Regions from separate parts of the Janthinobacterium sp. UMAB-60 genome, predicted to be linked through region 1. Evidence: predicted binding sites of a transcription regulator. Region 1 holds the regulator's gene; each other region holds the start of a gene.
The links. Region 1 encodes sigma-54, which starts transcription at its own class of promoters, with help from an activator protein. Its sites were predicted from a motif close to TGGCANGNAANCTGCTTT; they were not measured.

Region 1 (7,674 bases):
ACGCGCCTGGAAGGCACGAAAGTGACCGACGTGGCCAACGGCGCCTTCATCTCGTATGACAGCCGCAAGGAAGTATTCAAAATGGAAAATTCCGACAGCGGCACCAGCACGCCGGATGGCGGCAGCGTGCGCATGGTGATCCAGCCGAAGCCCAAGACGCCGGCCACGCCCGCGCCAGGAAAGAACTAATGGACAATACACGTTGCGGCAGCACCCTGATCGTTCGCGGGCTGCAAAAAACCTATGGCAAGCGGCAAGTCGTGCATGATGTCTCGCTGCAAGTCGAATGCGGCGAAGTGGTGGGCTTGCTGGGCCCGAACGGCGCCGGCAAGACCACCTCGTTCTACATGATCGTCGGCCTGGTGCCGTCGGACGGCGGCAGCATCGATATCAGCGGCGTGGACATTTCCCGCCTGCCGATCCACCGCCGCGCGCAGATGGGCCTGTCGTATCTGCCGCAGGAAGCGTCCGTCTTCCGCAAGCTGACGGTGGAAGACAATATCCGCGCCGTGCTGGAAATCCAGACCGTCGAAGGCCGTCCCCTGAAGAAGGCCGAGATCGAAGAGCGCCTGGATAAATTGCTGGCCGACTTGCAAATTGAAAAGTTGCGCGAGAACCAGGCGCTGTCCTTGTCGGGCGGCGAGCGCCGCCGTGTGGAAATCGCCCGCGCGCTGGCCACCGACCCGCGTTTCGTGCTGCTCGACGAGCCGTTCGCCGGTGTCGACCCCATCGCCGTGATCGAGATCCAGCGCATCGTGCGCTTCTTGAAGGAGCGCAATATCGGCGTGCTGATCACCGATCATAATGTGCGCGAGACGCTGGGTATCTGCGACCGTGCCTACATCATCAACCAGGGCTCGGTGCTGGCGTCGGGACGCCCCGACGACATCATCGCGAACGAGTCGGTACGCCGGGTCTATCTGGGCGAACACTTCCGCATGTGAGCCAATGAAACAATCATTGCAGCTGCGCACCTCGCAGCACCTGGCACTGACGCCGCAGTTGCAGCAATCGATACGCCTGCTGCAATTGTCTACCCTGGAATTGCACCAGGAACTCGAGCAACTGCTGACGGACAATCCCTTGCTCGAGCGCCTCGACGATCCGCTCGACCGTTCGCTGCGCCTGCTGTCCGACGGGGCCCTGAGTTCCACGGCCGCGCCGGCCGAAGCGCCGCCCCAGCCGCCAGGCCAGGAGGCGCCCGCGGCGCCAGCCGAAGCGGAAACCTTTGACGGCGAGGCGGGTGACAGCCCGGCCGCCGCGGACGGCGGCGACAGCGACTGGAGCGAGGCGAGCCGGGGCAAGGCGCCCGACGACGAAGATTCGCGTCCGCAACTGGAGGCCCATCACTGCACCCTGCGCGAACACCTGATGGAGCAGATGCGCGTGACGGTGCTCGAATTGCGCGACCGCGCGCTGGTCGAGCTGATCATCGACGCGCTCGACGACAATGGCTACCTGGAAGAGTCGCTCGACGACATCCTGGCGCGCCTGCCGGAAGAGCTGGAAATCGACGCCGACGAGATGCGCACGGCCTTGTCCCTGCTGCAAAGTTTCGATCCGCCGGGCGTGGGCGCGCGCAATGCATCCGAATGCCTGGCGCTGCAAATCAAGCGCTTGCCGCACGTCGCCATGGTGACGCGGCGCATGGCCCTCGTCATCGTGGAAAAGCACCTGGCCTGGTTTGCCCAGCGCGATTTCAACAAGCTGAAAAAAGCTCTCGATTGCGACGAGGAAGACTTGCGCGAAGCGCAGACGGTGATTCGCCAGTGCAATCCGCATCCGGGCGCCGTGTTTGCCTCGGACGTGTCCGATTACGTGGTGCCCGACGTCGTCGTCAAGCGCGCGCGCAATGGCTGGCAAGTCACCCTGAACAATGACGTCATGCCGCGCCTGCGCGTCAACGCCATGTACGCCAACCTGCTCAAGCAGGGCAAGGGCGAGGGCGCCATGGGCGCGCAGTTGCAGGAAGCCAAGTGGCTGATCAAGAATATGCGCCAGCGCTTCGACACGATCCTGCGCGTGGCGCAGGCGATAGTAGAAAGACAAAAGAACTTTTTCTCGCATGGGGCCGTTGCCATGCGCCCCCTTGTGCTCCGTGAAATAGCTGATACACTGGGTTTACACGAGAGTACTATCTCGCGGGTAACAACTCAAAAGTACATGCTGACCCCGCACGGCATGTTCGAGTTGAAATATTTCTTTGGTAGCCACGTCGCCACCGAAGCGGGGGGCGAAGCGTCATCGACGGCGATACGGGCATTGATCGTGCAACTGACAGGAGCAGAAGACCCTAAAAATCCTTTATCCGACAGTAAGATTGCGGACATGCTGGGGGAACAAGGCATGGTGATTGCGCGACGTACTGTTGCCAAATACCGGGAAGCGTTGAAAATTCCGCCAGTGAGCCTGCGTAAGTGTTTGTAAGTTTTTTTCGGTTCCTCTGCGGGCCGGATAGGATGGACCGCACGAACCCGATCATCTTTAGGAGTGTGTATGAATCTCACCATCAGCGGACATCATCTCGAAGTGACACCAGCCATCCGTGAATACGTACAAACGAAGCTGGAGCGCGTGAAACGTCATTTCGATCAAGTTATCGATATCGCCGTGATTCTGACCGTGGATAACCTCAAAGAGAAAGAAAAACGTCAAAAGGCCGAAGTCAACCTGCGTCTGAGTGGCAAAACCGTCTATGTGGAAAGCCTGGCGCATGACCTGTATGCCGCAATCGATACCCTGATCGACAAGCTGGACAGGCAAGTGATGAAGTACAAAACCAAAGTGCAAGGGCACGGTAAAGAGGCGATCAAGCATCTGCCAGACAACTCGGAAGAAGAATTCGCCGCCGCCTAACTGGCCCGCGACTTTCAACCGGTTGTGATCAACTAAGGGCGCACATTGCGCCCTTTTTTGCGCCTGGACCTGTTGAACGCAATCTTCCCCGCACAGGCGCTAGAATGTTTGCACTTTCACTTCTTTCCTGCCTGCCATGAGCAACTTCGTCCAGACCTCCATCCGCCACCGCACCGGACACATCGTGCTCGACCGTCCGAAAGCCTTCAATTCCCTGTCGCTGGAGATGGTGCGTGCCCTGAGTGCCGTCTTGCTGGCCTGGCGCGACGATCCGCAGGTGGACGCCGTCGTGATCCGTTCCAGCAGCGAGAAAGCGCTGTGCGCCGGTGGCGATATCCGTTTCTTTTACGATGCGGGCCTGGCTACGCCGCAAGGCGGCAGCGCGTTGCTGGAAGACTTCTTTACGGAAGAATACGCGTTAAATCATGTGATTCACTTCTATCCGAAACCGTATATCGCCGTGATGGATGGCGTGGTGATGGGCGGCGGCATGGGCGTGGCGCAAGCGGGGCCAGGCAACCGCCTGCGCATCGTCACGGGCCGCACGCGCATGGCCATGCCGGAAGTCAATATCGGCCTGTTCCCCGACGTGGGCGGCAGTTATTTTCTGTCCCGCCTGGCCGGCCAGTTGGGCCTGTACCTGGGCTTGACGGGCTTGACGATCAACGCGGCCGACGCCCTGTACACGGGGCTGGCCGATATCTATCTGCCCGAGGCGCAGATGGGGGCGCTGCTGGCCCTGTTCGACTCGACGCCGGGCGAGGCCTTGCCGGTGGCCATCAAGGCGCTGGCTGCACCGTTCCAGGCCGAGGCGGGGGCTTCTCCTTTGGCCGCGGCGCGCGCGGCGCTGGACCGCCATTTCGGCGCCCCTTCCGTGGCCGCCATCATGGCGTCGCTGGCGCAGGACGACAGCGCGTTCGCGGCGAAGGCCCTGGCGGCCATGCGCCTGCGTTCGCCCTTGATGATGTCGGTGACCCTGGAATTACTGCGGCGCGGTGCCCACCTGGGCGTGGCCGATTGCCTGCGCCTGGAGCGCAGCGTGGTGCGCCACAATTTCGCGCATGGCGAAGTGCTCGAAGGCGTGCGCGCGCTGGTGGTCGACAAGGACAATGCGCCGCGCTGGAACCCCGCCAGCCTGGACGAGGTCGATGCAGCCATGGTGGCGCGTTTCTTTGCGCCCGTGTGGCCGGCGTCAGCGCATCCGCTGCGCCACCTGGATTAACTAAGAGCGCTCGCGATGGCGCAGCACGACTCTTTCGTTGGGGCCGAAGTATTGCGCCAGCCGTTCCGCCATGTACACGGAGCGGTGCTGGCCGCCCGTGCAACCGAGCGCCACCGTCAGATAGCTGCGGTTGTCGGATTTGAATGACGGCAACCACTTCTCGATGAAGGCGCGGATGTCGGCCAGCAGTTCCAGCGCGCTTGGCTGCGCGTCGAGGAAGGCGATCACGGGCGCATCGCGTCCGTCGAGCGGACGTAGCGCCAGGTCGTAATAGGGATTCGGCAAGGCCCGCACGTCGAAGACAAAATCGGCGTCCAGCGGCACGCCCAGTTTGAAGGCGAACGATTCGAAGAACAAGGTCAGCGGCGCGCGTTCGGAGGCGACGATATCCTTGATCCAGGCGCGCAATTTATTGGCGCTCAGTTCCGAGGTGTCGATCACATGGCCCAATTGCTCGATGGTCGACAGGCGCTCGCGTTCTTCCGAGATGCATTCGATCAGGGTGCGGCGGCTGGCCGGGTTCTGGTTCGGACGCAATTCGTGCGACAGCGGATGGCTGCGCCGCGTTTCCGAGAAGCGCGCCACCAGCGAATGCGTGGTGGCCGTGAGGAACATTACCTTGACGTCGTGCCCCTGGTCGCGCAGCAGGGCCACATTGTGCGGCAGGCTGGCCAGCGACTCGGCACTGCGTGCATCGACGGCGACGGCCAGTTGCGGTGTGCCTTCGTCAAGCAAGGTTTGCACCAGGCTGGGCAGCAAGGCCGGCGGCAGGTTGTCGACACAATAGTAGCCGGTATCTTCCAGCACATTGAGCGCGACGGATTTGCCGGAGCCGGATATTCCGGTGATAAGGACGATATGCATACGTCGATCATACAATAAAGATCGACGTTGCGCTCCCGAGGCAATTAGCTTTACAAATTATTGCAATTTCATATGTGTATTTCGTAGGTCGGCTTAGCGCAAAGCGCGTAAGCCGACGCCACCTTGGACGTCAACAATGTCGTCGGATTACGCGGGGCGTTGCCCCACCTCGGCGGCCCCGCTAATCCGACCTACGTTGTTAATCGCCACTCATTGCCAATCTCTGCCGTTCCATGAACTCCTGCAAGGTATCGATGCCGCGCAGTTGCAGAATCGTGTTGCGCACGGCCGCTTCCAGCAGCACGGCGATGTTGCGGCCGGCGGCGACGGGGATGACAACTTTGCGCACGGGCAAGCCCAGCACGTCCTCCGTGGGGAACAGGAAGGGCAGGCGCTCGACTTCTTCCTCCAGCGCGTTGCGGCGCACCAGGTGCACGATCAGTTTCAAACGCATCTTGCGGCGCACGGCCGTTTCGCCAAAGATGGCCTTGATATCGAGCAAGCCCAGGCCCCGCACTTCCAGCAGGTTTTGCAGCAGGGGCGGGCAGCGGCCTTCGATCATGTTGGGTGCGATGCGCGAGAATTCTACGGCGTCATCGGCCACCAGGCCGTGACTGCGCGAAATCAGTTCCAGGCCCAGCTCGCTCTTGCCCAGGCCCGAATCGCCCGTGATCAGCACGCCCACGCCCAGCACGTCCATGAACACGCCATGCATGATGATGCGCTGCGCCAACTTTTTCGACAGGTAGACGCGCAGGAAGTCGATCACTTGCGCGGCCGGCAGCGGGGTCGAGAACAGGGGAATGTTTTGCTCGTCGCAGATGGCGAGGATGTCGGGCGGCGTTTCCAGCCCTTGCGCGATGATCAGCGCGGGCGGACCGCCGGCGATCAGCTCGCCGATCACGTGGGTGCGCGTGTTGACCTTCAGGCGCTGATAATAATTGATTTCCTGGTGACCGAAGACCTGGATGCGGCCCGGATGGATCAGGTTCAAGTGGCCCACCTGGTCGGCGGCCGACGAGACGTCGCCCGAGATCAGGCGTTCGCCGCCGGGAAAGCCGGCGAACCAGCCCAGTTGCAGACTTTCACGATTATCGTCGTACAGGCGTTGTATCGTCAGCGGCGTTTGCAACATGGCAGTCTTCTTCAGGAGTGGAGGAATACCTGAAGTTTAACCTGCCGCTTGCAGACTGGGTTGCCAATTGACGATGCGCGAATGCACGGATTTCGGTTCCGGATCCGTGGCCAGCGCCGTGCGGAAGGCATCGTCGGAAAACATTTCAGCGATTTCCGACAAAATTTCCAGATGTTGCTGGGTGACATGATCGGGAATCAGCAGGAAGAACAGCAGATTGACGGGCTTGCCATCGGGCGACTCGAACGGAATCGGCTCGGCCAGGCGCACGAAGGCGCCCAGCGGCGCTTTCAGGGTCTTGCTGCCTTTGACTCTGCCATGCGGCACGGCTACGCCATGGCCCAGGCCTGTCGAGCCCAGGCGTTCGCGGGCAAACAGATTGTCCGAAACGGTAGAGCGGGCGATGCCGTAATTGTTTTCGAAGATCAGGCCGGCTTGCTCGAAGGCGCGCTTTTTACTGGAGACTTCCAGGTCCAGCAGGACGTTTTCGAGGGATAATATTTTGCTAAGATTAGTCATGACACTCAATGAAATGGTGCAATGCGCAGAGGGCTTGCGAGCCGAATTATAGGCCTGTTTCCGCGGCCTGTAACGCCAATTCTCAACAGTATACGCCCGCTGCGGGCGCAGTGGGCGCTACAGCCCATGTAGCCATCATTTTAGCAAAAAAATAACATCGGGGTGTATCGGCTATTTCTTGATTAAAAACACGCGGCGAACAGATTTTTCCGCCGCCGAATGCCGATTTTCCGATTTTTCAGCGTCTTTGACATGCACTGGGGCACTACTGCAACGTTGTTTTAAAACACAGCCAACATTCCTGTTGGCATGATTTCAAGGTATTGCGCGGTGTTGCTTTGGATTACTGGCGCGCATTGCGCAGATTGCCCGGCATCGTGCCCGTGCTGTAGTTGCTGCGCCACGGATTGATATCGAGCCCGCCGCGGCGCGTATAGCGCGCATACACGGACAATTTTTGCGGCTTGCACTGGCGCAAGATATCGACAAAGATGCGCTCCACGCATTGCTCATGGAATTCATTGTGCTCGCGGAAACCGATCAGGTAGCGCAGCAGGCTTTCCTGGTCGATTTGCGGTCCCGCATACGCGATCTGCACGCTGCCCCAGTCCGGCTGGCCCGTCACCAGGCAATTTGATTTGAGCAGGTGCGAGACGAGTTTTTCTTCCACCGGTGCTTCATCGAGCGCCGCCTTCAACAGCAGCGGCGACGGCGTGTATTGCGTGATTTCCAGGTCCAGGCGGTCCAGCAGCACGCCGTCGAATTCACCCATTTTCAGCTTGCCGAAGTCTTCCTGCAAGGTCAGTTCCACTTGCACGGGCGCGCCAAAGCCGTTCGACAAATCCTGCTTGAGCAGGGCCAGCAGGGCATCCGGGCTGTCCAGTTTGGTCTGGTTGAACGAGTTCAGGTAGAGCTTGAACGATTTCGATTCGATGATGTTGGGCGAATCGGCCGGCGCGCTGACCTTGGCAATGGCCACCTGCGGCTTGCCGCGCTGGTTCAGCCACGACAGTTCGTACGCGTTCCAGATATCGAGGCCGAAAAACGGTAACGTACCGTGCAGCGCCAGCTCGTCGCG
Region 2 (7,674 bases), on a different contig from region 1:
AGCACGGGCAGCAAGCGCGCATCGCTGCTGCCGGCCAAGTCCTGCACGGCAGCCTTGCGCGTGGCGGCGTCCGGCGCATGCAGGTTGGCGCTGGCGATCAGCACCTGCAAGATCTGTTTGATGTCAGCATCGCTTTCCCGCGCCAGCGCCGTGCGGATCAGGGGAAGCTGCGCGGGATCGACGGCCTTCTGCAAGGCTTGCGCGGCGGCCAGCCGTTCGGCGCGCTGCGGTGCCAGCAGCTGCAAGCCCGACAAGGCGCCCGCCACGGCCGCGCGCAAGCGGTTGTTGACCATCACGCCGTCGATGCCATCCGGCACGGCACCCAGCTGGCCCGTGGCGGGATCGTAGGCTTGCTCGCCGTCGACGACATACACCTTGCCGTCGGGCGCGGCATACAAGGCGTCGTCCCGCAAGGCGTGCAGCACACGGGCAGCCTCGGGCGTGGCCAGGGCGGCGATCCGGGCGACGGCCGCAACTCTGGCATCGGGGTCGTCGCCGGACAGCGGCTTGAGTAATTCTGGAGGGATGGCGGCCTGCGCCAGCGAGGATAGCAACAGGCAGGAGAGGACCAGCAGGTTGAGGAGGAGCTGCATGTGCGTTCCAAAGAATGACTGCACGGGGGCGTATGCTGCCCCCAAAGGCGACGACTGGGGTCGGATGGGGACGCCTAGTCCCTGAGGGTCCGACCCCGGCAGTTGCTGCTGGGTTAAATATCAGCACCTACAGCTTCTGCTTGCCCTCATTGCCCTTGATATACGGGCTCCACGGCTGGGCGCGGATCGGTTCCTTGGTTTTCCACACGACATTGAATTGCCCATCGGCCTTGATCTCGCCGATCATCACGGGCTTGTGCAGGTGGTGGTTCGTCGCATCCATGGTCAGGGTGAAGCCCGATGGCGCCTTGACGCTCTGGCCCGCCATGGCGGCGATCACCTTGTCCGTGTCCGTCGATTTCGCCTTTTCCACGGCTTGCGCCCACATGTGGATGCCCACATAGGTCGCTTCCATGGGGTCGTTCGTCACGACGGAACCCGCGTTCGGCAACTTTTGCGCCACCGCGTACGCCTTCCACTGCTTGATGAAGGCCGTGTTGACGGGATTCTTGACGGATTCGAAATAATTCCACGCCGCCAGATGCCCCAGCAGCGGCTTGGTATCGATGCCGCGCAGTTCTTCCTCGCCCACGGAAAACGCGACGACGGGCACGTCCGTGGCTTTCAAGCCCGCATTGCCCAGCTCCTTGTAGAACGGCACGTTCGAATCGCCATTGATGGTGGAAATGACGGCCGTCTTGCCGCCCGTGGAAAACTTTTTGATGTTGGCGACGATGGTTTGATAGTCGGCATGGCCGAACGGCGTGTAGACCTCGCTGATATCGCTATCCTTGACGCCTTTGCTTTTCAGGAAGGCGCGCAAGATCTTGTTGGTGGTGCGCGGATACACATAGTCCGTGCCCAGCAGCACGAAGCGCTTGGCGCCGCCGCCATCTGTGCTCATCAGGTATTCCACCGCCGGGATCGCCTGCTGGTTCGGTGCGGCGCCCGTATAAAACACATTCTTTTCCAGCTCCTCGCCTTCGTACTGCACCGGGTAAAACAGCAGGCTGTTGAGTTCCTTGAACACGGGTAGCACCGACTTGCGCGAGACCGACGTCCAGCAGCCAAATACCACGGCGACTTTATCCTGCGCCACCAGTTGTCGCGCTTTTTCCGCGAACAGCGGCCAGTTCGACGCGGGGTCGACGACGACGGCTTCCAGCTTCTTGCCCAGCACGCCACCCTTGGCATTGATCTCGGCGATCGTCATCAGCGCCACATCCTTGAGCGACGTTTCGGAGATGGCCATGGTGCCCGACAAGGAGTGCAAAATGCCCACCTTGATGGTATCGGCGGCCAGGGCCGCCTGCATGGTGGTGGACATGGCCAGAGCCAGTGCGCCGGCGGCGGCCGCTTTCAGGATGATGCGTCGTGACATGGGGACTCCTGTGATGTATTCATGGGGGACGGACTGGGCATACGATGTTGTTAAAGCAGAATGCATGCCAGCAGCACCAGGCGTCCGCCATGGTGCACGCGGCCCGCGCCGCACGAAAAAAAACCTGGCTGCACAAGGACTGTGCAGCCAGGTTTCAAATTGCCGTAAAACGGTGCGCGGCAGACTTTAATTCTTGCGCGGCACTCCGCGCAAACGGCGCCAGCCCTTGCGTCCCAGCGGGAACAGCAGCACGAACGCGAGCAGCCATGGCAGGATATACGCCATGGCCGTGATGGCGTTGGCCACGCCTTCCGACAGGTTTTCCGTGAAATTGCCCAGCGCCCGCTTGACGGGACGCCAGAATGACTGCTTGCCTTCGGCGCTGATGGCCACGTTCAGCAAGTCCGTGTCGATGCGCTGCATCAACAGCGCATCGGCCGCCGTCGCCTGCTCCAGTTCCACTTGCACGGTGGCCAGTTCCTTGGTCACCTTGATCAGCGCATCGACGTTCGCGCCCGAGCGCTTTTCCAGGTCCTGCAACTGCGCCTGGTACTGCTTGAGCATGTCCAGGCGCTTCTTGCTGTCGAGCACGGGGCGCCCCAGGTCTTCCACCTTGGTGCCCTGGCTGCTGACGTCGCCTCCGGCCGCGACCAGCGCCACGAGCTTCTTGATGCCGGCCGGCTTGGCGCGCATGCTGATGCGCGCGTGCACGTAACGGCCGCCGTCGATGCTGGAATCGAGCAGCAGGCAGCCATTTTCCGTGTCGGCCTTGCAGGCGGCGACGACTTTTTCATACAGGGGCCGCACTTGCGCCTCGTGCGTATCGACGCTGACATTGTGTTCATAGGCAAGGAACTCGCTGCCTTTTTCCTTGCCATCGAGACGCGCGGCGCTGGACTGGCCCGCGCTCTCGCCCTTGCCGCCGCAACCGGCCAGCAGCAACAGGCCGATCAGGCTGATATACACTTTTTTCATGATTTCTTTCTTTGAATTATTTTTGAACCGGCAACATCTCAACATCGGGCAAATGCGCGGCCACGTCCTGCACCGTGGCATATTGCGTCAGCGCGGCCACCACCTGCGGCAGCGGCTCCGCCCAGATTTCCGGCAAATCGCGCTCGTCGGGCGCCAGCACGGGAAAGGCCAGCTGTTCCTGCGGCGGCGTGAAGGCAGCCACGACGCCAGGCTTGTTGCCGCGCGCATCGATGCGGTACCAGCCAAACGCTTGCAGATACACGGCGTTCAAGCCGTGCAGGCAGAACGGCGGCCCCACTTCGCCCACGGCCAGGCGCTGATAGCACAGGCCGGCAGGAATGCCGTTGGCGCGCAGCAGCGCGGCCAGCAGATGGCTCTTTGCATAACAGTATCCGGTGCCATGCTGTAAGACGTCGGAAGCGCGGCAGGTGACGGGATTGCGCTGGTAATCCCAGCTGTGGGCGATCTCGTCGCGCACGAAGGCAAAGCAGCGGGCCGCGATGGCGGCGTCGCCCACCGCGCCGGCAGCCAGTGCGGCGGCTTTGGCACGCACGGCCGGATGCTCGCTGTCGATATACGTGCTGCTGGCCAGATATATGGAAAAGTCGGTGGACATGGCATCAAGGGCATGCGAAAAGATAATGCGCGATTCTAGTCGACGCCGGCCGAAATCGAGCGTTTCCTTGCGCAGAAACAAAGAAAATCCATGCGTCAGGCTGGCTGCGCCGGGGCCGGCGGCTTTGGCGGCGGCCCGGTAGCTGGTATCATGCGGGCAAACGCAGCCGGCCCTGTCGGCCCGGCACCTGCACTACCCTGCGAAGCGGCCCCGCCACCCGGCGCGCCGCCGACGCCACCCTACAGATCAGAGAAACGAGTTCCTATGAGCACACCATCGTCCCACCCATCGTTCTGGCGCCGAGTCCCGCTGGCTTTCGGCGCCTTCTTCAGCACCCTGTCGGACGCCGCCTATGCGGCCCGCGTGGAAAAGCTGTCCTTGCCCGAGGCTGCACCCGTCGCCCCCGTGGCGCCAGCCCCCGTGCCGGTGCCGGCCGCCGCTCCTGTCATATTAAAAGAAGCGACGCCGGACGCCGCGCTGCAACTGCTGGCGCTGCTGCAGCGCGAAGCGCGATTGATCGATTTTACCCAGGAAAACCTGGGCAGCCATGCCGATGCCGACATCGGCGCGGCCGCCCGCGTCGTGCATGAAGGCTGCGCCAAGGTCATGCGCGAATACTTCACCATCGAAGCCGTGCGCCAGGAAGCCGAGGGCAGCCGCATCGTCCTGCAGGAAGGTTTTGACAGCGCCCAGGTACGCCTGACGGGCAACGTCGTCGGTTCGGCGCCATTCACGGGCACCCTGAGCCATCGCGGCTGGCGCGCTTCGAGCGTGCGCCTGCCGAAACTGAGCGGGCAGCACGACGCCGCCATCCTGGCCCCGGCCGAGGTGGAACTGTGAACGATACAACGAACAACAGCCCGCGCTACGCCATCGGCATCGACCTGGGCACCACCCACAGCGCCCTGTCGTATGTGAACCTGGTCGAGAGCGACGGCGAGCAATCCAGCCACGGCGTGCTGAAAGTGCCGCAGCTGTCGGCGCCGGGCACCGTCGAAGATCTTGCACTGCTGCCGTCCTTCGTCTACCTGCCGCACGCCGATGAAGTGGCGGCGGGCGACCTGGCCCTGCCCTGGGTCACCGAGGAAGCGGAAGCGCCGTTCGTCGTCGGCGAAATGGCCCGCAGCCGCGGCGCCACCACGCCGATTCGTCTGGTATCGAGCGCGAAAAGCTGGCTGTGCCACCCGGGCGTGGACCGCCGCGCGGCGATTTTGCCGAACGACGCGCCGGCCGAAGTGCCGCGCATCTCGCCGATCACGGCCGCCACGCGCTACCTGACGCACTTGCGCCAGGCCTGGGACAACGCCCACCCGCAAGCGCCGTTCGCCGAGCAGGAAATCACGGTGACGATTCCCGCCTCGTTCGACCCGGCCGCGCGCGAGCTGACGATGGAAGCGGCGCAGGCCGCCGGCTACACTGCATTGACCCTGCTGGAAGAGCCGCAGGCGGCCCTGTACAGCTGGATCCAGACCAGCGAAGGACGCTGGCGCAAGGAAGTCAAGCCGGGCGACATCATGTTAGTCGTCGACGTGGGCGGCGGCACCAGCGACTTTTCGCTGATCGCCGTGCTGGAACGCGACGGCGTGCTGGAACCGCACCGCGTGGCAGTCGGCGAGCACATCCTGCTCGGCGGCGACAATATGGACCTGGCGCTGGCCCACCTGGTGGCGCGCAAGCTGGCCGCCAACGGCACCCAGCTCGACGCCTGGCAAATGCGCGCGCTCACTTACGGCTGCCGCAGCGCCAAGGAAAGCCTGCTGGCCGACAGCGGCCTCGATGTGGCACCGATCGTCGTGCCGAGCCGCGGCTCGAAACTGATCGGCGGCTCCATCCGCACGGAACTGACGCGCGCGGAAGTGTCCACCTTCATTCTCGACGGTTTCTTCCCGCAGGTGGAAGCGTCGAGCCGCCCTGCCGTGCGCACGCGCGCCGGCCTGACGCAACTGGGCTTGCCGTATGCGCAGGACGCGGCCATCACGCGCCACCTGGCGGCGTTTTTGGGCCGGCAAGTGGCGGCGACCAGCGAACTGGAAGGTTTTGCGGGCCGCCAGGCCGAAGGCGCCAGCTTTTTGCACCCGACGGCCGTACTGTTCAACGGCGGCGTCTTCAAGTCCGACCTGCTGGTGCAACGCATCATGGCGACCGTCAACGACTGGCTGTACCTGGAAGGCGCGGAACCGGCGCGCATGCTGGCCGGGGCCGACCTGGACCTGGCCGTGGCGCGCGGCGCGGCCTACTACAGCTACGTGCGGCGCGGCCATGGCGTGCGCATCCGCGGCGGCACGGCCAGTTCCTTTTATGTCGCCATCGAATCGGCCATGCCCGCCATCCCCGGCATGGAACCGCCGATCCAGGCCCTGTGCGTGGCGCCGTTCGGCATGGAAGAAGGCAGCGAACTGGAACTGCCGGGCCAACAATTCGGCCTCGTGGTGGGCGAACCCGTGCACTTCCGCTTCTTCGCCTCGTCCACGCGCCGCAACGACCAGATCGGCGATTTGCTCGACTTCTGGGGACCCGATGAATTGCAGGAGCTGAGCGAAATCCAGGCGACCCTGTCCGCCGAAGGCCGCTCGGCCGGCGACGTCGTGCAAGTCAAATTGCACGCGCGCGTGACGGAAGCGGGCACGCTGGAACTGCTGGCCGTTTCCCCTGACGGCGCCGAGCGCTGGAAGGTGGAATTCGACGTGCGCGGCACGCCGCAATAAGCGCCATGGGCAGCGCTGTGGGCAAGCCGGCCTTCCTGGTCGGCATCGACCTGGGCACCACCAACACGGTGGTGGCGTATGCGGCGGCTGGCGATGCGCAGGCAGGAATAAACCTGTTCGCCATCGAGCAACTGGTCGCTCCCGGCGAAGTGGGCGCACGCCCCCTGCTGCCCTCCTTGCGCTACCCCCCCGCCGGCGGCGAGCTGGCGGCGGGCGACTTGCCGCTGCCATGGCCACAAGTCGAGGCGGCGGGTGAGGAAGCACCGGTGCTGGGCACCCTGGCGCGCCAGCTCGGCGCGCAAGTGCCGGGCCGGCTCGTTTCCAGCGCGAAGAGCTGGCTGTCGCACGCGAACGTTGACCGCCAGGCGCCGATTTTGCCGTGGGGCGCCGATGCCGACGTGGCCAAGGTGTCGCCCGTGGCGGCCAGCGCCAGCTACCTCGCCTACGTGCGCGCCGCGTGGAATCACCGCTTCCCGCAGGCTCCGCTCGAAGAGCAGGAACTGGTGCTGACCATCCCCGCCTCGTTCGACGAGGGTGCGCGCGCACTCACGCTGGAGGCGGCGCGCCTGGCGGGCTTGCCCACCTTGCGCCTGGTGGAAGAGCCGCAGGCGGCCTTTTATGATTACCTGCACCGGCGGCGCGCCACCTTGCGCGCAGACCTGGCCGACACGCGCCGCATTTTAGTGTGCGACGTGGGCGGCGGCACCACCGATTTCAGCCTGATCGACGTCGCCTTCGACGACGATGGCGCACCGCAGCTCACGCGCAGCAGCGTGGGCAATCACCTGATCCTCGGCGGCGACAATATGGACCTGGCGCTGGCCCACCTGGTGGAAACGCGCATGGCCGCAGGCGTCGTGGGCGGCATGAAGCTGTCCGCCGCGCGCTTGTCGCAGCTGATGGAGCGCTGCCGCGCCGCCAAGGAATTGCTGCTCTCCAGCGACGCGCCCGAGAGCGTCACCGTGACTTTACTGGGCGCGGGATCTCGCCTGATAGGCGCCAGCCGTTCCGCCGACGTCACGCGCGAGGAAGTGGCGGCCTTGGTGGTCGACGGCTTCTTCCCGAAAGTTGAGCAAAACGATACGGCGAAAAAGGGCCGCGCCGGCATCGTCGAATTCGGCCTGCCGTATGCGCAGGACGCGGCCATCACGCGCCACCTGGCCAGTTTCCTGCAGCAGCACCACGGCGAGCTGCCAGATACGCTGCTGCTGAATGGCGGCGTGTTCCGCGCCGATGCGCTGGCACGCCGCCTGGCCGCCACCCTGGAACACTGGAGGGGTCAGCCCCTCACCATCCTGCATAACGACAATCCCGACGTGGCCGTGGCCCGTGGCGCCGTCGCCTACGCGCTGGCGCGGCGTGGCCAGGCGCCGCGCATCGGCGGCGGCTCGCCGCGCAGCTATT
Region 3 (7,674 bases), on a different contig from region 1:
GCATTGCAGTGGGATGAACAGATGTACGCGCAGTTCAAGGTCGATGCGGCCAGCAGCATGTCGCCGGCGGCGATCTGGCGCGCGGCGCTGATGCCGGACGACGTGCCGGCCACCAAGGAGGCCCTGCGCGCCGCGCTGGGCGCCGGCCAGGCGTTCACGCACGAGTACCGCATCCTGTGGCCCGATGGCGCCATCCGCTACATCAAGGCCGATGCCGTGATCTTCCGCGACGGGCGGGGCTCGCCCATGCGCCTGGTAGGCTCGAACTACGATATCACGGCGCACCGCGAGGCTGAAATGGAACTGCTGCGCCACCGTCACCACCTGGAAGAATTGGTGGCCGAGCGCACGAGCGCCCTGTCGGTGGCCGTCAGCCAGGCGCAGGCGGCGAACCGCGCCAAGAGCACCTTCCTGGCCAACATGAGCCATGAACTGCGCACGCCCTTGAATTCCGTGATCGGCTTTTCGCGCCTGATGGCCGCCTCGCCCAACATGCAGGACGATGAAAAGCGCAACCTGGCCATCATCCACCGCTCCGGCAATCATTTGCTCACCCTGATCAATGAAATCCTCGAACTGTCGAAGGGCGAGGCGGGGCGCTTGCAGGCGCAGGCGACCGTGGTGGCGCTGGCACCGCTGTTGCAGGAAGTGATGGACATGCTGGGCATGCGCACCGAGCAGCAGGGACCGGCCCTGCGTCTCGATTGCGCGGACCTGCCGGCGGCGGTGCTGCTCGACGCGACGCGACTGCGCCAGGTGCTGCTGAACCTGATGTCGAATGCCGTCAAGTTCGCCGGCGGCGGCGAAGTCACCTTGCGCGTGCGCGGCGAGCGGCGCGATGACGCCACATGGCGCCTGTCGTTCGCCGTCAGCGACACGGGCATCGGCATCGCGCTGGAAGATCAGCAGCGCATTTTTGAGCCCTTCGTGCAGGCCGACAGCGCGGGACCGAAGGACGGCACGGGCCTGGGCCTGGCCATCTCGCGCGAATTCGTGCGGCTGATGAAAGGCGAGCTGACGCTGGAGTCCATGCCGGGGCAGGGCGCCACCTTCCGTTTCAGCATACCCGCGCAGGCGGCGCAGGCGCCGGTGCCGGCCCCCGTGCCAGCGGCCATGTCGGCGCAGGCGGCAGTGCCGCCGGCGCTGCAGGCGCAAGACTTGCTGCTGCTGGCCGGGGCAGAGCGCGCCGCCTTGCTGGTGGCGCTGCGCGAATTGAACCTGGCCAGGGTGGCGCAACTGCTGGCGGCCTTGCCGGCGGCGGCTGCACCGTTGCTGGTGCCGCTGCAGGCGATGCTCGAGCAGCACCAGTACCGCCAGCTGTGCGACTTGCTGGAGAATGAGGGCGCGCTGGCGCATACATGAAAGTGTGGGCTGACAACATCGAATTCGATGAAAAGGCGGACTAAGTGCCGTGGATGGATGGTGCCAAATTGCAATAAAGATTATGATGATAGTACGTAGTTCATCGCAAAGAAATGTCTTGTCCAGCGTGGCAACCGACCGCCGCGCCTCATCCAAAGCTGAGAGAACTGCTACATGCACCGCGATTTTTCGGAAGTGAATTCGAAGGGCGAAGTACTGATCGTTGAAGATACGCCGGCTTCACTGAAGCTGTTGAGCGACTTGCTGGGCGGCGCCGGCTATGCGGTGCGCCAGGCGCCGAACGGTGAACTTGCCCTGTGGACGGCCCAGGCGCGCCCGCCGGAGCTGATCCTGCTCGACGTGCGCATGCCGGGTCTCGACGGCTTTGAAGTGTGCCGCCGCCTGAAGGAGATACCGTCCCTGCGCCAGGTGCCGGTGATTTTCCTGTCGGCCCAGTACGATACGGACGACAAGGTGCGCGGCTTTGCGCTGGGCGCCGTCGATTTCATCGCCAAACCCTTCCAGGCCGAGGAAATCCTCGCCCGCACCGATGCGCATGTGCGCCTGGCGCGGGCGCAGCTGCAGTTGGCGCAGGAGCGCGCCAACCTGGAACGGCGCGTGGCCGAACGCACGGCCGAACTGGAACAGGTGGCCAGCACCCTGGCGCGCGAAGTGCAGATCCGCCGCGCCAACGAGGAATTGCTGCGCCTGTCCGGCCAGGTCTTTGAAGCCACCCAGGACGCCATCCTGATCACGGATCCGGCCGGCGTCATCGTCACGGCCAATCCCGCCTTTACACGCATCACCGGCTACGCGGCGCAGGAAGTGGTGGGCACGGACATCATGCGCCTGCACGCCGAATACACGGGCGAAGCGGTGCTGCTGGCCCTGCGCCAGGGCTTGCGCAGCAGCGGCTGCTGGTCGGGCGAAGTACAGACGCGGCGCAAGAGCGGCGACACCTATCCCTGTTTGCTCAGCGTCTCCACCGTGCATGGCCCGGACGGCGGCGTCGTCAACTACGTGGGCGTCTTCCTCGATATCAGCGAGCGCAAGGCCGAGCAGCACCTGATCGACTTCCTCTCCTACCACGACGCGCTGACGGGCTTGCCGAACCGCGTGCTGCTGCGCGAGCGCTTCGAACAGGCGCGCGCGAATGCCCTGCGCGACAGCCAGCAGGTGGTGCTGATGTGCCTGGACCTGGACCGCTTCAAGAACATCAACGATTCGCACGGCCAGGCCGTGGGCGACAAGGCGCTGCAAGTGGTGGCGCGTTTCCTGTCCGGCTGCGTGCGCGAGGGTGACACGGTGGTGCGCCAGGGCGGCGACGAATTCCAGATCCTGCTGCAGGACGATGCCCTGCTGGGGCGCACGCTGGCGCTGGCGCAAACCATCCTGGCCGGCTTGCGCGAAGAGCTCAGCGTCGATGGTGAACGCCTGGCGCTGACCACCAGCATCGGCATCGCCATGTGCCCGGCCGACGGCGACAGCCTCGACGACGTGCTGCGCCACGCCGACACGGCCCTGGTGCGCGCCAAGGAAATGGGGCGCGACCATTACGCCTTCTTCACAGAGCGCATGGGCAGCGATATCCGCGCCCGCCTGGCCATGCAGCAGCAGCTGCGCGGCGCCATCGGCCGCGATGAATTCACCGTGCATTACCAGCCGCAGATGTGTCTGCGCACGGGCGCCTTGCTGGGCGCGGAAGCCTTGCTGCGCTGGGATAATCCGGTGCTGGGCAAGGTGCCGCCCGGCCTGTTCATCGCGCTGGCCGAGGAATACGGCTTGATCACGGCCATCGGCGAATGGGTGCTGGAAAGCGTCTGCGCGCAGATCCGCGCCTGGCACGACGCGGGCCTGGGCAGCATCAAGGTGGCCGTCAACCTGTCTGGCAAACAGTTCGCGCAGGACCGCACGGTGCCGTTCGTCGAGGCGGTATTGCGCAAATACGGCATCGCGCCCGCCTGCCTCGGCATCGAGATCACGGAAAGCACGGTGATGGGCGACCCGGACAAGGCCGTGGCGGCGCTGACGCGCCTGAAGGATATCGGCGTGGGCATTTCGCTCGACGACTTCGGCACCGGTTATTCCAGCCTGGGCTACCTGAAGCGTTTTCCCATCGACGTGCTGAAGATCGACAAATCCTTCGTCGACGACGTCACCACCAGCAGCAGCGACGCGGCCATCGCCCGTTCCGTCATCTCGCTGGCACACAACCTGGACATGCGCGTCATCGCCGAAGGCGTGGAAACGCGCGAGCAGGTGGACTTCCTGACGGAGCACGGCTGCGACGAAATGCAGGGCTATTATTTCAGCCGGCCCCTGGCTGCCGCACCATTCACTGCCTTGCTGCGCGAACGGCGCACCCTGGCCGTGGCCTGAGCATACACGCCGCGGTGCGGCCGATGCACCATGCCGGTGCGTCCGCGGCAGCGTGGTGCGCGATTCTCACCTTTCCTTCCCCTGACGCTGGCACATATCCTGCTTAGGTAATCGCTTATTTACGCGATTGCCCCGCATGCCAGACAGTACCCACCCAGTCATGCCTTCACAGCCCAGCGCGCACGGCGCCTGGCAGGCGCATTTGCGCCTGGGCTTTGCATTGCACGATGGCGTCAGCCGCCTCGTCGAGCGCACGCACAGCGGCCCTTTGCGCGTGCAAAAGCCCCTGTACCCGGAAGGCGATGCCGTCTGCCACGCCATCATCATCCATCCGCCCGGCGGCGTGGTGGGCGGCGACCAGCTGGCCGTCGACGCCACGGTGGGCGCAGGCGCGCATGCCTTGCTGACCTCGCCGGGCGCGGCCAAGTGGTACCGCGCGAATGGCCACGTCTCGGGTCAGCACATCGTGCTGCGCGCCGGTAGCGGCGCCGCCATCGAGTGGCTGCCGCAGGAAAGCATTTTCTTCGACCAGGCTTGCGTGCGCCTGCGCCACGAGGTGGAACTGGCGCCGGACGCCGGCTACATCGGCTGCGACATCGTCTGCCTGGGCCGCAGCGCCTCGGGCGAAATTTTTAACACTGGCAGCATCAGCCAGCAAGTGCGGATCCGCCGCGGCGGCAAGCTGCTGTGGTGGGAGCAGGGCGTGCTGGCTGCCGGCGGCGCGCTGATGGCCAGCCCGCTGGGGCTGGCCGGCCACACGGTATGCGCCACCCTGATCGCCGTCGGCACACCGGTTTCTCCATCAGTACTGGCAGCCGTGCGCGAGATCGCCGTGCCTGCCGGCGCCGCGTTTGGCGCCACGCACATGAAAGCGCTGGTGGTGGTGCGCCTGCTGTGCGGCGACAGCGAGGCGGCGCGCCGCATCATGCTGGCCGCCTGGCTGCTGCTGCGCCCCGCCATGCTGGGACGCGACGCCATCGTGCCCCGCATCTGGAACACTTGAACAGGAAAGACGCACAAGGAAAACCATGGACCTGACTCCCCGCGAAAAAGACAAGCTGCTCATTTTTACGGCCGCGCTGCTGGCCGAACGGCGCCTGGCGCGCGGTTTGAAATTGAATTATCCGGAAGCGGTGGCCCTGATCAGCGCCGCCATCATGGAAGGCGCGCGCGATGGCAAGTCGGTGGCGCAGCTGATGTCGGACGGTACAAAAATACTCTCGCGTGCCGACGTCATGGACGGCATCGCCGAGATGATCCCCGATATCCAGGTGGAAGCGACCTTCCCCGATGGCAGCAAGCTGGTGACCGTACACCATCCGATACCGTAAGCACACAAGCGACATTGACAGGAGCCGCTCATGACCCCAGGCGAATACAAATTGGAAGAAGGCGAAATCAGCCTCAATGCGGGCCGCGCCACGGCCACCGTGGTGGTGGCCAACCGTGGCGACCGGCCGATCCAGGTGGGCTCGCACTTTCACTTTTTTGAAGTCAATCCCGCGCTGGCTTTCGAGCGCTGGCGCGCCTATGGCATGCGCCTGAACATCACTGCCGGCACGGCCGTGCGCTTCGAACCTGGCCAGCAGCGCACGGTGGAACTGGTGGCGCTGGCGGGCGAACGCAAGGTCTACGGCTTCAATGGCGCAGTGATGGGCGACCTGCAAGACACACCCCCGGGAAAGGATTGAGATGGCCAGCATTCCCCGCAGCGCGTATGCCGAGATGTTCGGCCCCACCACGGGCGACCGCATCCGCCTGGCCGACACGGAACTGTTCATCGAGATCGAGCATGACTACGCGATCTACGGCGAAGAGGTGAAATTCGGCGGCGGTAAAGTCATCCGCGACGGCATGGGGCAGTCGCAGCGCTGCGCGGCCGAGGTGATGGATACCGTCATCACGAATGCCGTCATCCTCGACCACTGGGGCATCGTGAAGGCGGACATCGGCCTGAAAAATGGCCTGATCTTCGGCATCGGCAAGGCGGGCAACCCGGACATCCAGCCCGGCGTGACCTTGGCCATCGGCGGCGCCACGGAAATCATTGCCGGCGAGGGCCTGATCGTCACGGCCGGCGGCGTCGACACGCACATCCACTTCATCTGCCCGCAGCAGATCGAGGAAGCGTTGATGAGCGGCGTGACCACCATGCTGGGCGGCGGCACGGGACCGGCCGTGGGCACGGCCGCCACCACCTGCACGCCGGGACAGTGGCACTTGCACGCCATGCTGGCGGCCGCCGACGCCTTCCCGATGAACCTGGGCTTCATGGGCAAGGGTAACGTCAGCCTGCCGCTGCCGCTGGAAGAACAGGTGCGGGCGGGCGCCATCGGCCTGAAACTGCACGAGGACTGGGGCAGCACGCCGGCCGCCATCGACAACTGCCTGTCCGTGGCCGACCGCATGGATATCCAGGTGGCGCTGCACAGCGACACCCTCAATGAAGGGGGATTTTTGGAACACACGCTGGCCGCCTTCAAGGACCGCACCATCCACACGTTTCACACGGAAGGGGCGGGCGGCGGCCATGCGCCCGACATCATCGCCGCCGTGGGGCAGTCGAACGTGCTGCCGTCGTCGACCAACCCGACGCGCCCGTTTACCGTCAACACGCTCGACGAGCACCTGGACATGCTGATGGTGTGCCACCACCTGGACCCGGCCATCGCGGAAGACGTGGCGTTTGCCGAGTCGCGCATCCGCCGCGAGACCATCGCCGCCGAGGATATTTTGCACGATATCGGCGCCATCTCGATGATGTCGTCCGACTCGCAAGCGATGGGGCGGGTGGGCGAGGTGATCATGCGCACCTGGCAGACGGCGCACAAAATGAAGGTACAGCGAGGACCGCTGGCGCCCGACACGGCGCGCAGCGACAATTTCCGCGCCAAACGCTATATCGCCAAGTACACGATCAACCCGGCCATCACGCATGGGATTTCCCACGTGGTCGGTTCCATCGAGGCGGGCAAGATCGCCGACCTCGTGCTGTGGAAGCCCGCCTTCTTCGGCGTCAAACCATCGATGATACTCAAGGGCGGCATGATCGCCGCCGCGCAGATGGGCGACCCGAACGCCTCGATTCCCACGCCGCAGCCCGTGCATTACCGCATGATGTTTGGCGCCTTCGGCGGCGGCCTGAAAAAGTCGTTCACGTTTGTCTCGCAGGCGGCCTACGACCTCGATATCGGGCACCAGCTCAAACTGAATAAATCGGTCATCGCCGTGAAAAACATGCGCGGCTTGCGCAAGGCGGACATGATCCATAACAGCGCCACGCCGCACATGGAGGTGGACCCGGAAACCTATGCCGTGCGCGCCGACGGCCAACTGCTCGTGTGCGAGGCGGCCGCCGTGCTGCCCATGGCGCAGCGCTATTTTCTATTTTAAGCGGGAGACAAGCATGCTGACTTTGCATACCAAATTAGGTCCTGACGATGACCGTGCGCCGTTTGCGCAACTGGTGCTGCCCTACGACCAGCGCGAAAAATGCCGGCTGCGCGCCGTACTGTCGAATGGCGACGAGGTGGCCGTGTTCACCGTGCGCGGCACGGTGCTGCGCGACGGCGAGCGCATGACGGGACCAGGCGGGCAGGTGGTGCGGATCGTCGCCGCGCGCGAACCGACCTACCTGGTGCGCTGCGCGGATGCGCATACCCTGCTGCGCTGCGCTTTCCATTTAGGGAATCGCCACACGCAGGCGCAGGTGGGCGACGGCTTTCTGCGCATCCGCACAGACCCCGTTTTAAAAGAGATGCTGGAAGGCTTGCAGGCGACCGTGACGGAAGAAAGCGCGCCATTCGAACCGGAGGCGGGCGCGTATGGCGGCGGCCATGGCCACCACGACGGCCACGGCCAGCATTTGCTGGCACCCGTGCCGCTGCGGCAGAAAATCCACCGCCCTGGTGACACTGCATGATGCAGGCCTCG
Region 4 (7,674 bases), on a different contig from region 1:
CGTTGACGAGGAAAATGGCTTGCCAGCCGAAGCACGCGATCAGCAGGCCGCCCAGCGCGGGGCCGAGCGTGGTGCCGACCGCCGACATGGTGCCGAGCAGGCCCATGGCGCTGCCCGTCCTGGCCTTGGGTACGGTGCTGCCGACAAAGGCCATCGTCAGCGCCATCATGACGGAAGCACCCAGGCCCTGCAGGGCGCGCGCGGCAACCAGCAGCCACAAGGTGGGCGCCAGGGCGCACAGGATGGAGGCCATGGCAAACAGCGCGATGCCGGCCAGCAGCAGGCGGCGCCGGCCGAGCATGTCGCCGAGGCGCCCGACGCTGACGATCAGGGCGGTGATGGCCAGCAGATACGCCAGCACGATCCATTGCACATCCTGGAACGGTGCCTGCAGGGCCCTGGCCATGTCGGGCAAGCCCACGTTGGCGATGCTGGTGCCCAGCGCTGGCAGCAGCATCGCCAGGGACAGGCTGGCCAGCGCGCCGCGCACGGGTGTGGTGACGCTACCAGCTTCGGTGGCCTGCTGCTCGGGCGGTACGGGTTTTGACGGTGGTTGCATGGCGTGGTGGATCCTCGAATAGGGTCACCACATGGTACTGAGGGATATTGCATGGCGGAAGACGCATCATTTGCATTGTGTTATTGCGTTTGACGCCATGTGCGGAGCGGTGCCTTCGGACTTCAATCTGAGTAGCCCTGCATAGCGTCCGCCGCATCGTGGCGGATGCCCCACCACGGCAGATACGCATGGTTTTCGCCGCGCGCGCGGAACCACGGTTTGTCGTGGTCGATAGGGCGTACTTTGTCTGGCGGCGCGACCAGCACGCCCGTGACGCTGGCAGGATCGCTGGTGCCCGCCACCAGCACGCTCTTGCCGACGTGGTTAGCATGGGCGACGCCCAGGGCCACATTGGTCAGCGCCGTGCCGGCGCCCATCTCGCCCAGCAGCGCCGGCGTATTGAAGGTCTGCGGCAGGAAGTCGAAGCCCGGCACTTCCAGGGTCAGCGCCTGCGCCAGCTGACCCTGGCGGTCGGAGGAGGTGGGCAGACTCTTGCTGGCGTCGTGGATGATGTAGCCAATATCGGTTTCCGTCTTGCCGCCATGGCGCGCCGCTTCGGCAAATAGCGCCTGCCACGCCTGCACGGCGCGCGGCGGCTTGTCCTTGGCCAGTTCAAAGTCCGCCACGCTTTTCGTGGCCGGATAGCCTACCCACGCCAGCGCCGCCCGTTCCGTTTTGTAATCAGGGCCGGCCAGCACCAGCAGCACCAGATTTTCATTGATCTGCATGGTTTTCGGCCGGCTCGGCGCATCCCAGTTCATGACCCACACGGCTTCCTTCGGATGCGCTTCCAGGTAGGCCAGCGCGGCTTGCAGGGAGACGAAGCCTGCATTGTTGCCACCCAGGGTGATGCGCACGTCGGGCGGAGTGGCGCGGGTCCAGAGGGTGGGGAAATTGACATTGCCGATGTTAAAGGTGTCGATGATGCGTTCGCATGTAGTGTTTTTTGCCTCTTCTAGGTCCAACTTACCCGCAGGCAGGGCATATTCGACGCGGATGCCCGCCAGTTCTGTTTTTTATCCTTGGGGTAGACATGGTAGAAGTAGGTGGGGCTGGAATAGTAAATGTCGTGGAAATTGCTCATCAGCTCGCGCAGATACTTATGGTGATAACCCTTGAACGTTTCCGTGCCATCGAGATCGTGAGTAATGGGGGCGACTGCCTGCAAGGTGCTGAAGCCCCTGGGATCCGTCCTGACCATATCGTCATTCTTGTTGGGTTTGGCCAGGCCGAGCGTCCATAACAGTTGCCACTCGGTCGGATAGTCGAGCCGTTGCAGTGGATTGAGCCACTGCAGACCCACGACTTGTAAGCAGGAAAAGGCGGCGCCAAAGTGAACTCAGGCAATCTGCACTGTATGCGGATTGCCTGAGGTGGAACTTGCGTGGTGTCAAGAAAGGAGGTGCGATGGGCGCGGAGTGCCCGAGGCAATCAGATCGCGTTCAGCGGTATTTTGAGGTAGCGCACGCCGTTGTCTTCCGGCTCGGGCAGCTTGCCCGCGTTGATGTTGACCTGGATGGCGGGCAGGATCAAGGTCGGCATGTCCAAGGTGGCATCGCGGCCCGTGCGCATGGCCACGAATTGTTCTTCCGTGATGCCGTCGCGCAAGTGGATGTTGCCGGCGCGCTGTTCGGCCACCGTCACTTCCCAGCGCGGCGCGCGGCCGTTGGGCGGATAGTCGTGGCACATGAACAGCCGCGTTTGCGGCGGCAGCGCCAGCAGGCGCTGCACGGAGCGGTACAGCAGGGATGCGGAGCCGCCTGGAAAGTCGCAGCGGGCCGAACCCACGTCCGGCATGAACAGGGTGTCGCCGACGAAGACGGCGTCGCCGATCTGGTACGCCAGGTCGGCCGGCGTGTGTCCGGGCACATGCAGGGCGCGCACCTCCAGCTTACCAATATGAAACACCTGGTCGGGCGCGAACAGCTGGTCGAACTGCGAGCCGTCGGCCCTGGCGTCATCCTGGTGGTAGACGGCGGCGAAGGCCTGCTGCACCGTCTGGATGGCGGCGCCGATAGCCACGTCGCCGCCCAGCTGCTGCTGCAGGTAGGGCGCGGCGGACAGGTGGTCGGCATGCGCGTGGGTTTCCAGCAGCCAGCGGCACTGCAAGCCGTGTTCGCGCACGAAGGCGATCACCTTGTCGGCCGACGTGGTCGAGGTACGGCCCGCTTTCGGGTCGTAGTCGAGCACGGAATCGATGATGGCGCAGTCCTGGCCATCGGCCTCGTACACGACATACGTGACGGTGGCGGTGGCGGGGTCGAAGAAAGCTTGGATTTGTGGGGTCATCGCGGCGGCAAAGTACGAACAGGGAAGGACATTATATCGCCAGAGTACGCTAAAAAAATGCTGCAAATTGACATTGAGCATGCGAAAAACAGATAAGCGGGCATGCATGCGCCCGTCGCAGTCGTGCGCACCCTGGCGCTTGCAGCATGGTAACCTCATTCCTCCAAGGAGGAATTCATGAACGATATACCTGCACGCAGCGAGCAATACCGCGGTTTTACGATTTCCGTGACCCCGCAAAAGGATAACGACGATTTATGGGATTTTACCTACCGCCTGCAGCGCGAGGGCGAGAGCGCGGCGCAAGCGATTACGCGCAGCCGCACCTTGGGCGGCTATGCGGCGCCCGAGACGGCTTGCACGGCCGGGATAGAAGTGGCCAGGACGGAAGTGGATAATCTGCTGCGTCCTTGAGCCAGCGTAAATCGTTTAGCCCGAAAGTCAGCCTGACCGCGCGCCGGCGCGTGAAACACGTCGCTAGCGGTCCCGCTTCATGCTACGATTTCCACTATTGAGTCAGTCACCAAGGAGGCACCCATGGAAAACAGTTCTAAAATTCACTATAAAGGCTGGGAAATCGTTCCCCTGGCCGTGCCCACCACCGATGGCAAATGGTCGGCCAGCTGCGACATCGAACGCGCCACCGCGGAAGGCCTGGAAGTATTCGAAGGCTCGACCATGCAGTTCGTGCGCGACGACGAGGATGGCGCCATTGCCGCCGCCTGCGAAGAAGCCGTGCGCCAGATCGACAACATCATCGCCAATCCGCTGGTGCGGCTGGCTTAGCTCCTGCATTTTCAGCAAACCTGCAGCCGGCGCCCGCCGGCTGTTTTTTTATGTGCGCGCCCGGTGGCAGTCTGGTCTGTTTCATGTTTCAATGTTTCAAATGGAATGATTGAAACATATTTGAAACATCATTGTCATGCATTGTGACATCGCTGTTCCCGTGCGTGACAGCGCGTGCAGCGCCGTTGCGTGGCCATTTCCCCTGGTTTTCACTGTGCGTGACGCATTTTCCGGGCCGGTGTGCGGTGCTGGCACGGCATTTGCAATACTGATGCTCATAGCCACTCCGTGAAACATTCGGGACCATCCGAAACCCATAAGGTGAACACATGACTCAATACTCCGCAGGTGCCGCATTCCGCAAGGCCGTCCAGGAAGAATCCCCGTTGCAAGTCGTCGGCGCCATCAATGCCAACCACGCCTTGCTGGCGAAGCGCGCCGGTTATAAAGCCATCTATTTGTCCGGCGGCGGTGTCGCGGCCGGCTCGCTGGGCTTGCCCGACCTGGGTATTTCCAGCCTGGACGACGTGCTGACCGACATCCGCCGCATCACCGACGTGTGCGACCTGCCGCTGCTGGTCGATGCCGACACGGGCTTCGGTTCGTCCGCCTTCAATGTGGCGCGCACCGTGAAATCGATGATCAAGTTCGGCGCTGCCGGCTTGCATATCGAAGACCAGGTGGGCGCCAAGCGCTGCGGCCACCGTCCGGGCAAGGAAATCGTCAGCAAGGAAGAGATGGTCGACCGCATCAAGGCGGCCGTCGATGCGCGCACGGACCCCAACTTCGTCATCATGGCGCGCACCGATGCGCTGGCCGTCGATGGCCTGGAAGCGGCACTGGAACGCGCCGTCGCCTGCGTCGAGGCGGGCGCCGACATGATCTTCCCGGAAGCCATCACGGACCTGGACATGTATGCCACGTTCGCCAAGGCCGTCAACGTGCCTATCCTGGCCAACATCACGGAATTCGGTTCCACGCCGCTGTTCACGCTGGACGAACTGCGCAGCGCGCACGTGGGCCTGGCCCTGTATCCGCTGTCGGCCTTCCGCGCCATGAACAAGGCGGCCGACAACGTCTACCGCGCGCTGCGCCGCGACGGCACGCAAAAGAATGTCGTCGACACCATGCAGACGCGCATGGAGCTGTATGAATCGATCAATTATCACGACTTCGAGCAAAAGCTCGACGCGCTGTTCGCCGCGCAAAAGAAATAAGTAAAGAAGCAGGGACCGCATGCCGGTCCCGCATTGACGCACCCGAGACTATTCAATCTGGAGAACACAATGACCGCACCGCAAGTCGCTACTTTCAAGCCTAAAAAATCCGTCGCCCTGTCCGGCGTTACCGCCGGCAATACGGCGCTGTGCTCGGTCGGCAAGACCGGCAACGATTTGCACTACCGCGGCTATGACATCCTGGACGTGGCCGATAGCTGCGAATTCGAGGAAATCGCCTACCTGCTGGTGCACGGCAAGCTGCCGACCGCCGCTGAATTGAAAGGCTACAAGGCCAAGCTGAAATCGCTGCGCGGCTTGCCGTCGGCTGTCAAGTCGGCCCTGGAAGCGCTGCCGGCCGCCGCCCACCCGATGGACGTGATGCGCACGGGCGTGTCCGTGCTGGGCTGCACCCTGCCGGAAAAAGACGACCATAACGCGCCTGGCGCGCGCGACATCGCGGACCGCCTGATGGCGTCGTTCGGCTCCATGCTGCTGTACTGGTACCACTACAGCCATAACGGCAAGCGCATCGAAGTGGAAACGGACGACGACTCGATCGGCGGCCACTTCCTGCACCTGCTGCATGGCGAAAAACCGTCGGCATCGTGGGAAAAAGCCATGCACACGTCCTTGATCCTGTACGCGGAACACGAATTCAATGCCTCGACCTTCACCAGCCGCGTCATCGCCGGCACGGGTTCCGACATCCATTCGGCCATCACGGGCGCCATCGGCGCGCTGCGCGGCCCGAAACACGGCGGCGCGAATGAAGTGGCGCTGGATATCCAGAAGCGCTACGACAATCCCGACGAAGCGGAAGCGGACATCCGCGAGCGCGTGGCCAACAAGGAAGTGGTGATCGGCTTCGGCCACCCCGTCTACACGATTTCCGACCCGCGCAATAAAGTCATCAAGGAAGTGGCGCGTTCGCTGTCGCAGGAAGCCGGTTCCACCAAGATGTTCGACATCGCCGAGCGCCTGGAATCGGTCATGTGGGAAATCAAGAACATGTTCCCGAACCTGGACTGGTTCTCGGCCGTGTCGTACCACATGATGGGCGTGCCGACGGCGATGTTTACGCCGCTGTTCGTCATTTCGCGCACCTCGGGCTGGGCCGCCCACATCATCGAGCAGCGCATCGACAACAAGATCATCCGCCCGAGCGCCAACTACGTGGGTCCTGAAGACCTGGAATTCGTGCCGATCAAGGACCGCAAATAATGAGCGCCGCAATGAGTACCCCAATGAACACCCTGCACCGCAAACCCTTGCCGGGCACCCAGCTAGACTATTTCGACACGCGCGCCGCCGTCGATGCGATCCAGCCAGGCGCCTACGCCACCTTGCCTTATACCTCGCGCGTGCTGGCCGAAAACCTTGTGCGCCGCTGCGACCCTGCCACCCTGAACGCCTCGCTGAGCCAGTTCATCGAACGCCGCCGCGACCTGGACTTTCCATGGTTCCCCGCCCGCGTTGTCTGCCATGACATCCTGGGCCAGACGGCCCTGGTCGACCTGGCCGGCCTGCGCGACGCCATCGCGGCCCAGGGCGGCGACCCGGCCCTGGTCAACCCCGTCGTGCCGACGCAGCTGGTGGTCGACCACTCGCTGGCCGTCGAATGCGGCGGCTTCGACCCCGATGCCTTCGCCAAGAACCGCGCCATCGAAGACCGCCGCAATGAAGACCGCTTCGATTTCATCGACTGGACCAAGAAAGCATTTAAAAATGTCGACGTGATCCCGCCAGGTAACGGCATCCTGCACCAGATCAATCTGGAGCGCATGTCGCCCGTGATCCAGGTGCAAAATGGCGTAGCCTATCCCGATACCCTGGTGGGTACGGATTCGCACACGCCCATGGTCGATGCGCTGGGCGTGATCGCCATCGGCGTGGGCGGCCTGGAAGCGGAAAGCGTGATGCTGGGCCGCGCCTCGTGGATGCGCCTGCCCGACATCATCGGCGTCAAGCTGACGGGTAAACCGCAGCCGGGCATCACGGCCACCGACACGGTGCTGGCGCTGACGGAATTTTTGCGCAAGCAGAAGGTCGTCTCGTCCTACCTGGAATTCTTTGGTGAGGGCGCGTCGCACCTGACCCTGGGCGACCGCGCCACGATTTCCAACATGGCGCCGGAATTCGGCGCCACGGCCGCCATGTTCTACATCGATGCGCAAACCATCAAGTATCTGAAATTGACGGGCCGCGACGACGAACTGGTGAAACTGGTGGAGCTGTATGCGAAGGAAACGGGCCTGTGGGCCGACAGCCTGGTCGACGCCGAGTACGAGCGCGTGCTGACGTTCGATCTGTCGTCCGTCGTGCGCAATATCGCGGGTCCGTCGAATCCGCACAACCGCGTGCCGACGTCGGAACTGGCCGCGCGCGGGATCTCCGGCGTGGTGGAAAACGAGCCGGGCAAGATGCCGGACGGCGCCGTCATCATCGCGGCCATCACCAGCTGCACCAACACGAACAATCCGCGCAACATGATCGCCGCCGGCCTGATCGCGCGCAATGCGAACCGCCTGGGCCTGACCCGCAAGCCGTGGGTCAAGTCCTCGCTGGCGCCAGGCTCGAAAACCGTGGAGCTGTATCTGCAGGAAGCGGGCCTGATGACCGAGCTCGAAACATTGGGCTTTGGCGTGGTGGCGTTTGCCTGCACTTCATGCAACGGCATGTCGGGCGCGCTCGACCCCGTCATCCAGGAAGAAGTGGTATCGCGCGACCTGTACGCCACGGCGGTCCTGTCGGGTAACCGCAACTTCGATGGCCGCATCCACCCGTACGCGAAGCAGGCTTTCCTCGCCTCGCCGCCGCTGG

Region 2: a site for sigma-54 is predicted at 2,027-2,044, ahead of urtA (urea ABC transporter substrate-binding protein). Genes of this name have one in related genera too.
Region 3: a site for sigma-54 is predicted at 3,830-3,847, ahead of K0F86_RS12340 (urease accessory protein UreD). Genes of this name have one in related genera too.
Region 4: a site for sigma-54 is predicted at 3,884-3,901, ahead of prpB (methylisocitrate lyase). Genes of this name have one in related genera too.

The regions. Positions count from the first base shown of each region.
Region 1 covers NZ_LT607495.1:91,650-99,323, forward strand. The annotation lists gene lptA (lipopolysaccharide transport periplasmic protein LptA) at 1-189, shown strand, start outside; gene lptB (LPS export ABC transporter ATP-binding protein) at 189-944, shown strand; gene K0F86_RS21025 (RNA polymerase factor sigma-54) at 949-2,427, shown strand; gene hpf (ribosome hibernation-promoting factor, HPF/YfiA family) at 2,497-2,856, shown strand; gene K0F86_RS21035 (3-hydroxyisobutyryl-CoA hydrolase) at 2,993-4,078, shown strand; gene rapZ (RNase adapter RapZ) at 4,079-4,942, opposite strand; gene hprK (HPr(Ser) kinase/phosphatase) at 5,142-6,077, opposite strand; gene K0F86_RS21050 (PTS sugar transporter subunit IIA) at 6,114-6,596, opposite strand; gene queF (NADPH-dependent 7-cyano-7-deazaguanine reductase QueF) at 6,940-7,674, opposite strand, start outside.
Region 2 covers NZ_LT607487.1:51,537-59,210, reverse strand. The annotation lists gene urtB (urea ABC transporter permease subunit UrtB) at 1-593, opposite strand, end outside; gene urtA (urea ABC transporter substrate-binding protein) at 721-1,974, opposite strand; gene K0F86_RS11705 (DUF4349 domain-containing protein) at 2,161-2,949, opposite strand; gene K0F86_RS11700 (transglutaminase family protein) at 2,966-3,565, opposite strand; gene K0F86_RS11695 (DUF2760 domain-containing protein) at 3,830-4,405, shown strand; gene K0F86_RS11690 (Hsp70 family protein) at 4,402-6,270, shown strand; gene K0F86_RS11685 (Hsp70 family protein) at 6,276-7,674, shown strand, end outside.
Region 3 covers NZ_LT607487.1:196,874-204,547, forward strand. The annotation lists gene K0F86_RS12330 (HAMP domain-containing sensor histidine kinase) at 1-1,362, shown strand, start outside; gene K0F86_RS12335 (GGDEF domain-containing response regulator) at 1,537-3,741, shown strand; gene K0F86_RS12340 (urease accessory protein UreD) at 3,902-4,744, shown strand; gene K0F86_RS12345 (urease subunit gamma) at 4,770-5,072, shown strand; gene K0F86_RS12350 (urease subunit beta) at 5,103-5,432, shown strand; gene ureC (urease subunit alpha) at 5,434-7,134, shown strand; gene ureE (urease accessory protein UreE) at 7,148-7,663, shown strand; gene K0F86_RS12365 (urease accessory protein UreF) at 7,663-7,674, shown strand, end outside.
Region 4 covers NZ_LT607487.1:255,940-263,613, forward strand. The annotation lists gene K0F86_RS12615 (MFS transporter) at 1-559, opposite strand, end outside; gene K0F86_RS12620 (hypothetical protein) at 682-1,524, opposite strand; gene K0F86_RS27520 (hypothetical protein) at 1,515-1,862, opposite strand; gene K0F86_RS12625 (MBL fold metallo-hydrolase) at 1,991-2,848, opposite strand; gene K0F86_RS12630 (hypothetical protein) at 3,026-3,262, shown strand; gene K0F86_RS12635 (hypothetical protein) at 3,386-3,634, shown strand; gene prpB (methylisocitrate lyase) at 3,964-4,851, shown strand; gene prpC (2-methylcitrate synthase) at 4,921-6,075, shown strand; gene acnD (Fe/S-dependent 2-methylisocitrate dehydratase AcnD) at 6,099-7,674, shown strand, end outside.